3 regions of the Paenibacillus uliginis N3/975 genome follow, and region 2 is predicted to be linked to each of the others. Evidence: riboswitches for the same ligand, from Rfam matches in the RefSeq annotation. Region 2 holds a riboswitch; each other region holds the start of a gene.
What was found. Region 2 has a riboswitch for cyclic di-AMP ahead of B9N86_RS29200 (resuscitation-promoting factor). Riboswitches for the same ligand answer to the same signal wherever they lie in the genome.

Region 1 (4,505 bases), 1.0 Mb from region 2:
CGTACCTCAGCGAGGCTTGAAGCGCCAAATGATCGGGATGGCCTCACAAAATGCCAAAGTATCACTGGATGAGAAGTTTCGGCTGATTGAACGGGATGAGGAGCGGACGTCGATTGCTGCCGCTAACCTGGGCGAGGTAATCGGTCTCGATACGCTGCATCGGATCGAAGCGTTCGATAACTCGAACATACAGGGGACGAACCCGGTCTCTGCCATGGTTGTGTTTATTAACGGCAAACCTGACAAGAAGGAATACCGGAAGTATAAGATTCGTTCCGTGCAGGGGCCGGACGACTATGAGACGATGCGAGAGGTTATACGGAGGCGCTATGAACGGGTGCTTAAGGAAAATCTGCCTATGCCCGATTTGATCGTAGTGGATGGAGGTAAGGGCCAAATTTCTGCAGCCGTGGATGTGCTGGAGAATGAGCTGGGTCTGTTCATTCCGGTCTGCGGACTTGTTAAGGATGCTAAGCATAAGACGGCGCAACTGATGGTGGGTGATCCGCCAGAGCCTGTGTCGCTGCCTCGTGACAGTCAGGAGTTTTATTTGCTCCAGCGTATACAGGATGAGGTTCACCGTTTCGCGATATCTTTCCACCGTGACCAGCGGGGGAAATCGATGGTTACCTCTAAGCTGGATGCGATTCCGGGAATCGGAGAGAAACGGCGTAAGATGCTCCTGAAGCATTTTGGATCTGTTAAAAAGATTAAAGAGGCCAGTATTGATGACTTCCGGCCTTTGTCTATAGGCGATAAACTCGCTAAGGAGATTTTAAGTGCACTGCGTGATGAGGAGTCGTAATATATTTGTGGAAAAGGAGAAACGGCCTCCGTCCTATATGGACGGATAAGCCGTTTCTTTTTTTAATGTATTGAATTTGTAGATTACGTAACCGACGATGGCCGGCAAAATAATGTAGAAGATCCCCATCCACAAGTTAACCGGATCGTTCATCATCATGAGACTGAAGCCCATCAGAATGCTGTTGAACACTACATGCGCGAATACGGCGGCCATGTATCCGTAGCGCAAGAAGATGAAGCTGAACAGAAGTCCGATGATGACCAGCTCAATCGGTCTTGAGATGACCGGATAGATCGGATACAAAGTGTGGCCGAGGGCCCAGATGATCGAGGTGATGAGGCTGGCCACGAACGTGTTGCGGACGATTTTTTTAACCATTTTAATACCGAACAGACGGTAGACAGCCTCTTCCGATATACCTGCAAACCAGGCCATCAACGGAAATAGCCATGGGTACAACATGTTAAAAGGCGATTGCGAGGCATCTGTTGTAGACCAGGTATTGAGTGTAAGACCCAGCGCGATAAAGATCAGGGACTGTACACCGAGCAGAATGCAAGCCCACAAATACCCGAGTTTCATGCTTTCCAGCACGTATACGCCATAACCGGGTTCTTTGGCGCGCGGCCATGGATTTAATCCGTCTTCCTTACGCCACAATCCGTTCCCTCCGACGAGTGAGAAGTAGAGCAGGGCTGAGAATACGAGGGAGTAGCCCACATAAAAGATCATGATACCTTTAATGCTGGCATCGCTCATTCCGTCAGCTTTAAAGACTGGCAGCAGGTTATAAGTGTTCAGCATTTGAATAACAAACAACAGTAAAGCAAGGAAAATACCCCTTTTAAAAGAAGTATGAGCTTTGGTTTTTACGCTGTAGACGATTGCCAGAACGCCCAAAACCAGTGTAAACAATCCGTAGCCCAGCAATGTAAGCAAGGTGGCGTTAAGCGTCTGCTTCTCCACATAGGCGGTGTGAGCACTAGGAACGGAAAATACAGGCTCGTACGAACGCAGTTGGCGGTCTTCAAAGGAGAAGTTCAGCCGAAGACGGGAGTCTCCGATCTTAGTTTCCGGGTCCTCATATTTCAGACCAGGTTCCCCTTCGCCAGTAATTCGTTCAAGCTTGGACGTATCATAACCTGCTCGGTGAAGCCAAGGTGCAGCAAGCGCCTCTTTCTCGGCTAGCGATATGCCGCCTTCGATCATCAGGAGCATCTGCGTTCGTACGCCGCCCATCTGCAGCATGGCCCCTTTGTAACTGGAGCCGGCCATATCATAGGAAAAACCGGCGATACCCGCGTTCTGCATATGTACATCCACATTTAAGGATGTCCCATCATTTTGATCAAACCTTACGCGATAAACATCATAAGGATATTTGCTTTCGAACTTTTTGTTATATTCGGTCAGCAACTTTTCTTTGGATAGATACCCGTATACATCGGATCGGGATTGGTATGTAACGAGAGGTTCTTTACCTGGTGCGATGTTGTACTGCAGCTGTTCCTCTACGAAGCGTTCAGCGGCCTCTGCTGCTGCCCCTTTGGTTATCATCTCGGGAGCTTTTACCTCTAGCGTGTCAGAGGCAGTAGACGGAAATACCTGAAAAATTAGAAACAGAATCAGGCCGATTGCCCCGAGCACCATTAAAGGTTTTTTGTTCGACTGAAGTTTAAGGGGCTGTCCTGCTTTATTCATGTCATTCCTCCTTGGTAATAGGGGTTAGAAACCGTTCGAGACGTTTCTTTCATGGAGACATAAAGCCAATATAACATAGATATGTAAGCTGCAAACGGCTTATCCCATTCAAAATTATGAAAGATACGATGAAAACGAAGGAAAGATTTCGAAAACCTCAGAAAACCATGTGCTACTACTCTTGAATATGCCCAATTTCGTTCTTTTTTAAGTTAATTTACGCTAAAAGCGGCTTTGGGTTCCTAAGGGTATTGCGTTATAATCACATCATGTTAATTGAATAGATAGATCAGCCGAATTTCGTAACGAAAATGGGGGAACCATTTAATTGGGGTGAATTTCTTTGCTGTATAGCAGGGAATAGGGCGACCTGTGATATGCCCGAATCCGTCAGCTAACCTCGTAGGCTGCAGCACAGGAACCCAAACGCGTAAGGCATTGGATTTCCAGTGTCTTTTTTTCTTTGACTTTTTTGAAGAGGTGAATATGTTGACTTCCAAATTATTTTGGCTCCGCTTGTCGCCGCCGCAGATTCTTGTCATGGGGTTCGGAGGAATTATCACGATTGGAACCTTGCTCCTAATGCTGCCGATTTCCAACACGACAGGGGAACCGCTGAACTTTATGGATGCCTTATTCACTGCGACATCCGCGACCTGTGTTACCGGTCTTGTGGTGGTGGATACAGGAACATTCTTCAGTTCCTTCGGACAGGTAGTCATCATGCTCCTGATACAGATAGGTGGTTTGGGTTTCATGACCATGGCCACGCTGTTTGCGCTTGTATTAAAGCGCCGTATTTCATTAAAAGATCGTCTTATCCTGCAGGAAGCGATGAATCAGTCATCGATGGAGGGTATCGTTCGACTGATCCGCAGGGTTCTGCTGTATTCCTTGGTGATTGAAGCTTGTGGTGCGCTGCTGTTGACCCTTCGCTGGGCATTTGATATGCCTTTTGGGAAAGCTTTGTACTATGGAATATTTCATGCGGTAACGATGTTTAACAATGCGGGATTTGACCTGTTCGGTGAATTCAGAAGTTTGACCGGGTACGTGTACGATCCATTAGTCAATTTTGTAGTTATGTTCTTGATCGTATCCGGAGGAATTGGATTTATCGTCATGGCTGATCTAGTTGATTATAAAAAAAGCCGGAAGCTGTCACTGCATTCCAAGGTGGTTTTGTCCATGACAGGCGCGCTTATTTTGATAGGGGCAGTTGTCATATTCATATTTGAATTCACGAATCCGAAAACATTAGGATCGCTGAATTGGGGTGGGAAAATTCTTGGCTCCTTCTTTCAATCGGTCACACCGAGAACGGCAGGAGCCAATACACTCGATATAACCGGTTTACGTCAGGCTTCACAGTTTTTCATAGTTATTCTGATGTTTATAGGAGCTTCCCCGGGATCAACGGGGGGCGGGATTAAAACGACGACATTTACGATGATGATCGCTGCTGTCATTGCTATGATGCGGGGCAAAGATGAGATTGTACTGTTCCGGTACCGGTTGGTTCAGGAACGGGTTCTTAAAGCGCTGACCATTACGCTGCTTGCTCTGCTGCTGGTAATCACCGTAGCCATGATTCTTTCAACGACAGAAGACAGCAGCTTTCTCTCTATACTGTTCGAGGCAACATCCGCGTTTGGCACAGTGGGGCTGTCGATGGGATTGACACCGCACTTGTCATTGTTCGGAAAACTTCTGATTAGCATTACGATGTTTGCGGGACGACTTGGGCCTCTAACGCTTGCATATGCATTAGGCCCTAAAAAGGGTAAGGAATTGTATCGTCATCCAGAAGGAAAAATGATTATTGGATAAGGAGATTGGCTGAGAAATGAAACCAAAGCAGTTTGTGGTAATAGGGCTCGGACGATTCGGATCAAGTCTGGCGCTTGAACTGATGGATTTAGGTTACGAGGTACTCGGGATCGACCGGGATGAAGAAGTGGTCGAGGATATGAGTGAGTTCCTCACCCATACCGTG
Region 2 (4,505 bases):
GTACACACCAGCTTCGGCTCGCTATAATATTGGACGGCGATACTCAAACTGCCGTAATCCTTGCTGCCTGGGGAGGCTGCCATGCGTACCGCAACCTCTTTTTGAATCATGACTACAATATTCTCAAGCGGCAGCTTTTCTTCCAGCAGCTTCATCAATATCGGTGTCGTTACATAGTAAGGCAGATTGGCTACGACGCTGACCTTAGACACTCCGCTGAAATAATTGCGGAACAGCTCATGTAAGTCCACCTTAAGCACGTCCCCGTGGTGCACGCTTACATTGGGATACGGCTCAAGTACCTCTTGTAATATCGGAATAAGCCGCTGATCAATCTCCACGGCTGTAACTCTGTTTGCTGTCTGTGCCAGCTTCTCCGTTAAAGCTCCAATGCCGGGACCGATCTCCAGTGCGCCTTTTTCCTTATCCAGATCAGCGGCCTCTACAATTTTGAACAGTATATTTTGATCGATGAGAAAGTTTTGTCCAAGACTCTTCTTAAACGAGAAGCCATGACGCTGTATAATCTCCTTCGTTCTTCTCGGGGTTGAAATATCATCAATCCGTGTCATAGCTCTGTACCTCCCTCTTCCAGCTGAGCGAGCGCTGCTGCGAATTCTTCACGTGATATTTGAAACATGGCCAGCCGTTTATGAAACTGTTTGCCGTTACAATATCCAATGCCGAGCAGGTTGCCCATCGCCATCCGTCTCGCTGCAGCCTGCGGATGCACAATCAGCCCAGCCTCAATCAGGTCATCCAGCCCAATAAGGCTTTCCGATCCTTCAAATGACGTATGCAATCGTTCCAGCGCATGGCGAATCGCCTCCGGCGAGGCATTCTCCACCCCGATGTCTCCTTTTCGCGTTGCATCGGCTTCCGGAATGAAGGCATGCTTGCAGCCAGGGACCTTAGTGTCGATAATCTTACGGATCCGCTCTCCGGCATGGTCCGGATCGGTTAAAATAATGATTCCGCGCCGTTCTTGCGCCAATGCAATTCGTTTCAGTGTGTGGCTGTTAATGGCCGATCCTCCGGTTTCAATCGTGTCTGCTTCAACAGCCCGCTTCACAGCCACTGTATCGTCCCGGCCCTCCACGACAATGACTTCTTTGATCATTCCCTGTTTCTTCCTTCCCAAAACAAAAGAAGAGGATGATTCATCCTCTTCTTAGCATCACATTAATATTAATTAAATAGTATAGCATTAGCATGGCAATGTAAAACGGAATTCATGCGTTAATTAAGCTCTGGTTTCACAGGGCCAATCACATAAACGGTATGCCCGCTTTTACGCCCAAAATTGTATGCCGCTTTTAAAGAATCAAAATAGACATCAATTTTGTTGCCTTTAATGGCACCACCAGTATCTTCTGCACGGCGGAAGCCTACGCCCTCAATATATACCCACCAACCGATTGGAACCACACTCGGGTCCACCGCAATCGTACGTCCTTCCGTTACGCGTGTACCGGAAGCTGTGCGGGTACCGATGCCTTTCTGTTCGGCGGAATAAGCTGTCATAGAAACATTGTTTAGTACTTTTTTATATTCGAAGTCAACTCCGGCTCTGGAAACCACATTGTTAACTTTAACTTTTGCGGATGCCGCCTTAACTGCTGGCTTTTCTGGACTCGATTCCTTGGCTGCCGTTCTCACGGTAGCATTTGCAGTCGTGGTTCTGTCAGCAGACGCAGTTTCAATAACAGGTGCTTCAGGCACTACTACTTTTTTCGTGCCAACTGCAATAATTTTATCCTTCGTCTTACGCTGTATCTCTTTGTTTATCACATTTTTTGAAACAAGCTTTCCGTCCTCGTAGACTTTCTCGATATGGTTAACCACGATGCCCGGCTTACCACTTTGAATCACCCGGTTATCGCCCTTCACAAGAGAAGGATCTGCCGTTTTGATGACACGGAAAGAGCGGTTTTCAGTTTGCTTAACCGTTTGTTTCGTGACGCGAACGACGCGAATGTCTGCTTTTTCAATAATTTTCGTTTCCAGGGAAGGCTTTACTGTATCTTCGCCCTTGATTGAAATGCCTGTTTCCTTAAGCACATTTCCAACCGTATCTTGGGTAGTAAATATTGTGTTTACTTTACCGTCTGCAGTCACTTTTACAGGTACTGCGAGTTTAATAAATACACGGTCTCCATCCTGGAGCACACCGTTTAACGGCATGGAAACCTCATCCTGCGGTTTCAGGGAGATGGCCTGCTCATCCAGCACTTCATGAAGCATAGCCTCTCGGGTTTCCACTGTGGTGACACGTCCGTCAACCACAAGGTGAATTTCTTTGCCCGCCTGATTGTGAACAATCAGAAGTACGAGCACTGTAATTGCGATGGCGCCAATGGCGGCCAGCATTAGGTGACGCAAATTCTCATGCTTCCATCGTAATGCGTAAGACATGCTGGATGATTGTGATTCATGGGTCTCTTCTGGTTGAATAACGCCCACTATGTCATCCTCCTTCATAGTCCCGCCGTCTAGGTAACGCATGATTGCATTTGACGTGACTATAGCAAATTGTCTCACAGGGTGCCCTGCTATCTATCTACACCCTGCGTTAATCCCCGTCTTCCCGTCCATACGATCGTCACCTCCTGTTTACCAAAAGTATGACGATACTGTCTCCAATATTCTAAAATAAAAGAAAGCCAAAGAAAGAGTTATAGAGACTCTTTCGTGGCTTCCTGATGTCTAGAATCTGGAAAATAGCATGCACGAGTTTGCCTCTCTTACTTACGCTTACGGAGTTAGCTGTCGGGTTCGGACGTAAGAGAGACGCCCTATCTCAAGTCACCCGCTCATGGCGGCTGCCTTCAAATTCACCCCAAAGACCCAAAAAGAAATCAAATACAGTGGAGCGCAGCATGATTGCCAGCTATTCCTGTATCGGTTCCCCCGTTCTCCGAATATCGGAGATTAAGCGAGACGGTTCATAAAATATTCGGCTGTTCGTTTTCCGATCAGCTTCTTATCACTGAAAAGATGATATCCTGTTTCTATGCAGGTTGTAAAGCAACAATCAACCACATTTTTTCAGATAAAAGGTTAAAATATTGTAATATCGTCGCCTTTTTCGGTTAAAAAACTTTAATTGGTCGTTAATGCTCTGTTTTTCATCGCATTTGCTCTCGATTTCATTTAATACCAAATCGTTCCAGAGCATTTTTGGTCGTAATTGAACCTAATTCTTCCAGAGACAGGCCCCTAATCTCAGCCGCTGCCTCGGCCACTAATTTCACATGAGCAGACTCATTACGCTTCCCCCGAAACGGATGAGGCGTTAAATAAGGGGAGTCGGTTTCGATGAGCAGTCGGTCCATCGGGACCTGTGCTAAGACCTCTTTTGGCTGTCTCGCATTTTTGAACGTTATCGGCCCGCCGAAAGAAATATGGAAACCCATATTTAGGCACTGCTTGGCCGTTTCCCAGCTGCCAGAAAAGGAGTGCATCACTCCACCGACCTCTGACGCCTTCTCTTCTTTCAAAATCTTCACGATATCCTCATGTGCATCCCGGTTATGAATAACAATCGGCATGTTCAATTCCCGTGCTAAACCAATCTGCCTACGCAGCACCTCATGCTGAACTTCCTTGGGAGAGGTGTCCCAATGGTAATCCAGGCCGATTTCACCGATAGCCACTACTTTCTCATGACTGCAAAGAGTAGCGATCCATTCCAAATCTCCGTCCTTCATCGTGATCGCATCTACGGGATGCCAACCCACTGCCGCATAAATAAAATCATAAGTTTCCGCCAATTTCATGGTCGAAGGAATCGTTTCCCGGTTAAAGCCGATGTTGATCATTCGGGTTACACCGGCTTCCAAGGCGCGGTTGATAACCTCCTCACGATCTTCGTGGAACTCGGGAGCATCCAGATGTGTATGTGTGTCGAATAACATAAATAAACAATCTCCTTTCTTGTCGCAGACCAGCACAGTAATAACCGCCGGTTCTAGCTGTTCAATACTTTACTTATATCTATTTTATCTAACTTGTCCAAACACGCTTTTGACATCCTCCGGCAAGGTATTCAAAACGTTCCTCACCTTTTCCTCAGGAAAGTATAGACGGTATCGCCCGCGGTGAATCCCGCTAATAGAGCGCACTATATCAGATACTTCGGATATTTCACGCACATGTTCATGTCTGTCCAGCAACAAAATCTGTTTATCGCTCTCAGGCGATCCGGAATGAAATTCATCATAAGGAAGATCGGTCGGATAATCAATCTCGAAATCATAATCCGGGTGGAGTCCCGCATCACGAAACGCCTGGCGGATTCCGTCGACGGTCTCTCTATCTATGGTGTCGATTTCTACATATTTATAGAGCCTACGATGCATAAACCGACCACATAAATCACTCAGAAGCTCATCCTTCTCAGCCGTCCACTGCAAAAAGGTTGTCTGAATCAACGCTTCATCCAGACGCAAATATTGGCTCACCGTCGTATTTCCCTCAAATAAAGCTGGTAACGGCTCTACCAT
Region 3 (4,505 bases), 2.5 Mb from region 2:
TCTCCGCCAGATCCAATACCGTCAAACCAATCACGGGCGCAACGAATCGTTGAATATTTCTTCCTTTTAGTTCTACGATTTGCTCTTCTGTTTCTTCGTGGATGTTATTCCCGATCGCAGCAGAACTCTCCGAAACCGAGTTATTCTTTCCCTCCCGGCCTTTCCAAAATTTAAACACGCTTTATTCCCCCTCAATGAGTTCATTAAGCTTATGTACACTTGAAGTCAGGCATCAGATGGGTATGAATCAACTCCTTAAATTCAGAAATATTAGACATTTCCCCGATACCTTTGCCTGTATGTTTTTCATAAATGGATTTTACAAAGTTCGCACCAAAGTCATGCAGCATCGTCCCCGCAAATAGCAGGTCAATAAACTCACTGTATTTCAGATTCCTACACTTTATAAACTCATGGACAGTTTCTACATCACTTTGAAACAACTCAAACACAATCCCAGGATACTCATATTCTATCGGTGCAACGGAGCTGTCAGCAAAATCAATAATATAAACTTGATCCTTCGAATCAATTATTACATTGTCACCCGTAAGATCTCCATGAACATGTATGCAGGTACCGAGCTCATGATGGTTCAGAAAATGCTCAATCTGTTTTCTTAACTCAGGAGACACAACCTTCCAGCGATCATTATGGATTGCTCTCTCAATGATCACATCACGACTCACTTCTTGGTCAGGCAGCGTGTTCAACTTTACCATATCCTCCTGCAGCTTACCTACGAAATCACGCTTTTGCTCAACCGTAAATCCATTTATGGCGTCACCAGCACTTTGGCCTTCGATAAAATCCATAATGATATACTTGAATTCATATTTATCATTAATTTTGGACGCGGCTACAATATTCGGTGTGCGTACGCCTTGGTCAATCGCTCGTTGCATCGCCGACCGTTCAGCTTTATAGTCCTGATCCGTATTCATTCCAGACGAAGTCGGTGCAAAAATTTTGATCACGTAAGATCCTGCTTTGAAGACGGCATTTGTTCCCGGTGTTAGATGAGAGATATCTTCCGCTCCCATTAATCGTTCCCTTACAAATATCTCCTGAATCAGAGGTCTAAAATCCTCGATGGATTGATAAACAGCTCCCCAGCTGTTCCAATCATTAATTTCTTTAGTAAACAAATACGACATTTCGTAATCAACCCCCCAGTTGAATCTCATACAATTAGATCAACACTCTTTACCTACATATAGTAACATCATACAACAAAAAGCCCGCGAATTCATCGCGGACTTCTATTGGTTGCGAAATATTAATTCATACTGCCTACCATCTGAACATAATTTTCTTGACTGATGACACGACGCGCTGTTACATAACGATTCTTATAGTAGGATTCCGAGAGCTTGCTGATTCTTACTCCTCTGCTAGTGGAGGCATGAGCGAACTCATCATTACCAATATAGATTCCTGCATGCGAGATACCGCGGCCACTTGTATTAAAGAAGACCAAATCTCCCAACCGAAGATCATCTTGATCCACGTGAACACCAGCTTCTGCTTGTGATACCGAAGTTCGCGGCAAATCGAGATTATATTTATCAAATATGTACAAAATAAATCCGGAGCAGTCGAAACCGCTTACAGTTGCTCCTCCCCATTTATAAGGAGTTCCTACTAGTTGTGTAACTTCACTCTGAAGCTTCGTCTGATCAGCGTATGCCGTAAAGGCGCCAGAGGAAAAAATAAGTGCAGACCCTAGTAAAGATAATACGACTTTCTTCAAATACACTTTCTCCCTTCGGTGCCTACGGAGTTAGCTAAGGGTTCGGTTGAAGGTCTCCTATATTCCCTTGACTTCAAGAATAATTCACCCAGATCGGTTCCCCCGTTTTCAAAACGAAATTCGGCAAATTCATTAAAGTTTTGTAACTCTATCATAATGTAGTATATTTTGAGGTGATATGTCAATCGTATTCAGTAACAAAATTGTAATTTTATTCTGCAAATCTCGCTAATCACCCGTCATGCCCTGCAGTGATGTCAACTAACAGCAGATTGACCCGTTTTTCTATTTATCGCTCGTATTTTCGTTGGACTCTCGGAAGTAATGTAACTGCTTGGATAATTAATCCCAACGCAATATAAATAAAATGTACAATGGAGAACCCGTTTATGATACCTACTTCCTGTTCTTATTTATTACAGTTTACTAAATATTTCACAAGTTGAAAGTGATATATAATGATCACTGCCTGAAGATCTTTGCCGTCATATACTGTCGCTGCATACTGAACACCTTTGTTGACTAGCCCTTTCTCTTTCTTTAAACTGAACTTGATTATCAGTTTTAAGGAGGGACTTACGAATGTTGGCTTACCAGAACTCTTTATCAACTTTCAGATATCCGCATTGTCATAGTTTTGTACAGGTGACTTATGAATAGAGAAGTATTTGATCGTGAAATGACGAAGATACTCGACTCCGAATTGAAGCTTCCCTTGATTCAAATAGGATTAATCCGTGATGTCATGCTGAAAGAAGACAAAGCAGCGATGACTCTAATAACCACAGAGCTAGAACAGGAGCAAGGCATAACAGAAATACGCTGTAAACAGATTGAAGGGCTATTGCGCACAATGGGAATGACAGACATACATATTAGGGTCAAGCAAGTTTCTGCCGAGGAGAAGCATAGCATAACTGTTCGAGCACAGGAGATGAAACCTTCTGGCCAACAGCCTGCCAATAGAGGGGGGGCACAGGGTTCTTTTCCAGTAAGTCCTTTGATTAAAGCGGGTGTCCAATTTATAGCGGTAGCCAGCGGAAAAGGCGGCGTCGGAAAATCGACCGTTACACTGAATCTGGCTCTATCATTGCAGAAGGCCGGAAAGAAAGTTGGAATCATTGACGCAGATATTTACGGTTTCAGTATACCGGATATGATGGGAATACATGAGAAGCCAGAACCTACGAATAGCCGGCCCACACCGATAGAAAGTGACGGTGTTCAAGTCATATCAACCGGATTTTTTGTTAAAGGTAACGACCCTGTCCTGTGGCGGGGACCCAGACTAGGAAGAATGCTGTCCAGTTTTTTGAATGATGTGATGTGGGGGCCACTGGACTATATGCTCATTGATCTCCCACCTGGGACAGGTGATATCGCTCTGGCTGTTCATCAGATGATACCTGAATGTTCTGAAATTATTGTCACTACACCACAGTCCACAGCAACAGTCGTTGCAGAGCGTGCGGGACTAATGGCCCTTCAGACCAATCACCGTATTCTCGGCGTTGTGGAGAACATGTCTTATTATGAAGATCCTTCAGGCACCAAGCATTATATCTTTGGCAAGGGTGGCGGGGAAAAGCTGGCGAACCAGCTGAATACGTCCCTACTCACCCAGATTCCAATTGTTCCTGATGATCTGGAATCGACTAAGCCGAATCTACTCAGCTCCATTTACGATAATCTGGCTCATCACATTATTCAATCTTCTTCATAAATGCATGACAAATACACCCTTCCAATATGGTGACCGGATTGCTCCGCACCTGCTCGGAAGGGTGTTATTTTCGTATGATTTAATTTTTGTTTTTGTAGTATTCCACAGCCTTCTCATAGTAAGGCTTTTCTTCTTCTGGCAAATCATCGATATAAAATACTGCTGTCACAGGACAAGCCGCTTCACAAGCACCGCAAGAAATACAAATATCCGGGTCAATATAGAACTGGTCCTCTCCTTCTTCAATGCAATCAACAGGACATACGTCAACGCATTCTCCCGCTTTCTCGTCTATGCAGGCTGAACCTATAACATACATGTGATTACTCCCCTCTCCATTGTACTAATCTAGCTTTCTTTTAATCATACATCATAAATAGGAATAATAGGACAAAAAAATCTAGATTCAGTACTTTTTAAACATAAACATATAATAATTATGTGGATCATTGATAATTTTGTCAATACTACCCTACAGCTATATAAATAAATGATATGCCAGCCAACGCTAAGTGTTGACTGGCATATCATTTACGTATACGAATCGAACTCGTTTCCATTTTTATTCCCTGAGGTAGCCGTAGTATATAATCAGTACTTTGATAGTGTAATTTCTATTGAGGCTCATGAGTCGTAATTGGATACAGGTTTCCGTTTAGGGCAAATGAAACTTTACCTGTTTCGTCCGATACTACTAGTACGAGGGCATCACTTCGTTCAGTTAAGCCTAAAGCAGCACGATGCCGTGTGCCAAGTTTTTGATCACCTGTAAATCTGTCTGAAAGTGGAAGAACATTGGCTGCCGAAACGATCTGATTAAGACTTACAATGACAGCATCATCATTGGGTGGATTACCGGGGAAAAAAATGGATTCTAACAAAGAATGGGTCAACTCTGCTCCTATCGAAATACCTGGTCTAATCAATGATTCAAGAGAATCTTCCCGTTGGATCACAATTAAACCACCATGTCTCGATTTCGACATGTTTTGTATACAAATTGATAATTCAGGATACTTGTCTGTAAAT

Region 1: another riboswitch for cyclic di-AMP. It lies ahead of B9N86_RS03970 (TrkH family potassium uptake protein); the one in region 2 lies ahead of B9N86_RS29200 (resuscitation-promoting factor).
Region 3: another riboswitch for cyclic di-AMP. It lies ahead of B9N86_RS10920 (C40 family peptidase); the one in region 2 lies ahead of B9N86_RS29200 (resuscitation-promoting factor).

Annotation. Positions count from the first base shown of each region.
Region 1 is NZ_LT840184.1:849,298-853,802, forward strand. It holds gene uvrC (excinuclease ABC subunit UvrC) at 1-805, shown strand, start outside; gene B9N86_RS03965 (CPBP family intramembrane glutamic endopeptidase) at 839-2,509, opposite strand; cyclic di-AMP (ydaO/yuaA leader) riboswitch at 2,791-2,933, shown strand; gene B9N86_RS03970 (TrkH family potassium uptake protein) at 2,996-4,339, shown strand; gene B9N86_RS03975 (potassium channel family protein) at 4,356-4,505, shown strand, end outside.
Region 2 is NZ_LT840184.1:6,281,540-6,286,044, forward strand. It holds gene rsmA (16S rRNA (adenine(1518)-N(6)/adenine(1519)-N(6))-dimethyltransferase RsmA) at 1-572, opposite strand, end outside; gene rnmV (ribonuclease M5) at 569-1,120, opposite strand; gene B9N86_RS29200 (resuscitation-promoting factor) at 1,240-2,463, opposite strand; cyclic di-AMP (ydaO/yuaA leader) riboswitch at 2,737-2,948, opposite strand; gene B9N86_RS29210 (TatD family hydrolase) at 3,150-3,917, opposite strand; gene B9N86_RS29215 (HD domain-containing protein) at 4,002-4,505, opposite strand, start outside.
Region 3 is NZ_LT840184.1:2,297,493-2,301,997, reverse strand. It holds gene B9N86_RS10930 (2Fe-2S iron-sulfur cluster-binding protein) at 1-178, opposite strand, end outside; gene B9N86_RS10925 (phosphotransferase family protein) at 210-1,187, opposite strand; gene B9N86_RS10920 (C40 family peptidase) at 1,280-1,753, opposite strand; cyclic di-AMP (ydaO/yuaA leader) riboswitch at 1,758-1,889, opposite strand; gene B9N86_RS10915 (Mrp/NBP35 family ATP-binding protein) at 2,406-3,476, shown strand; gene B9N86_RS10910 (ferredoxin family protein) at 3,556-3,795, opposite strand; partial or broken gene cdaS (sporulation-specific diadenylate cyclase CdaS) at 4,091-4,505, opposite strand, start outside.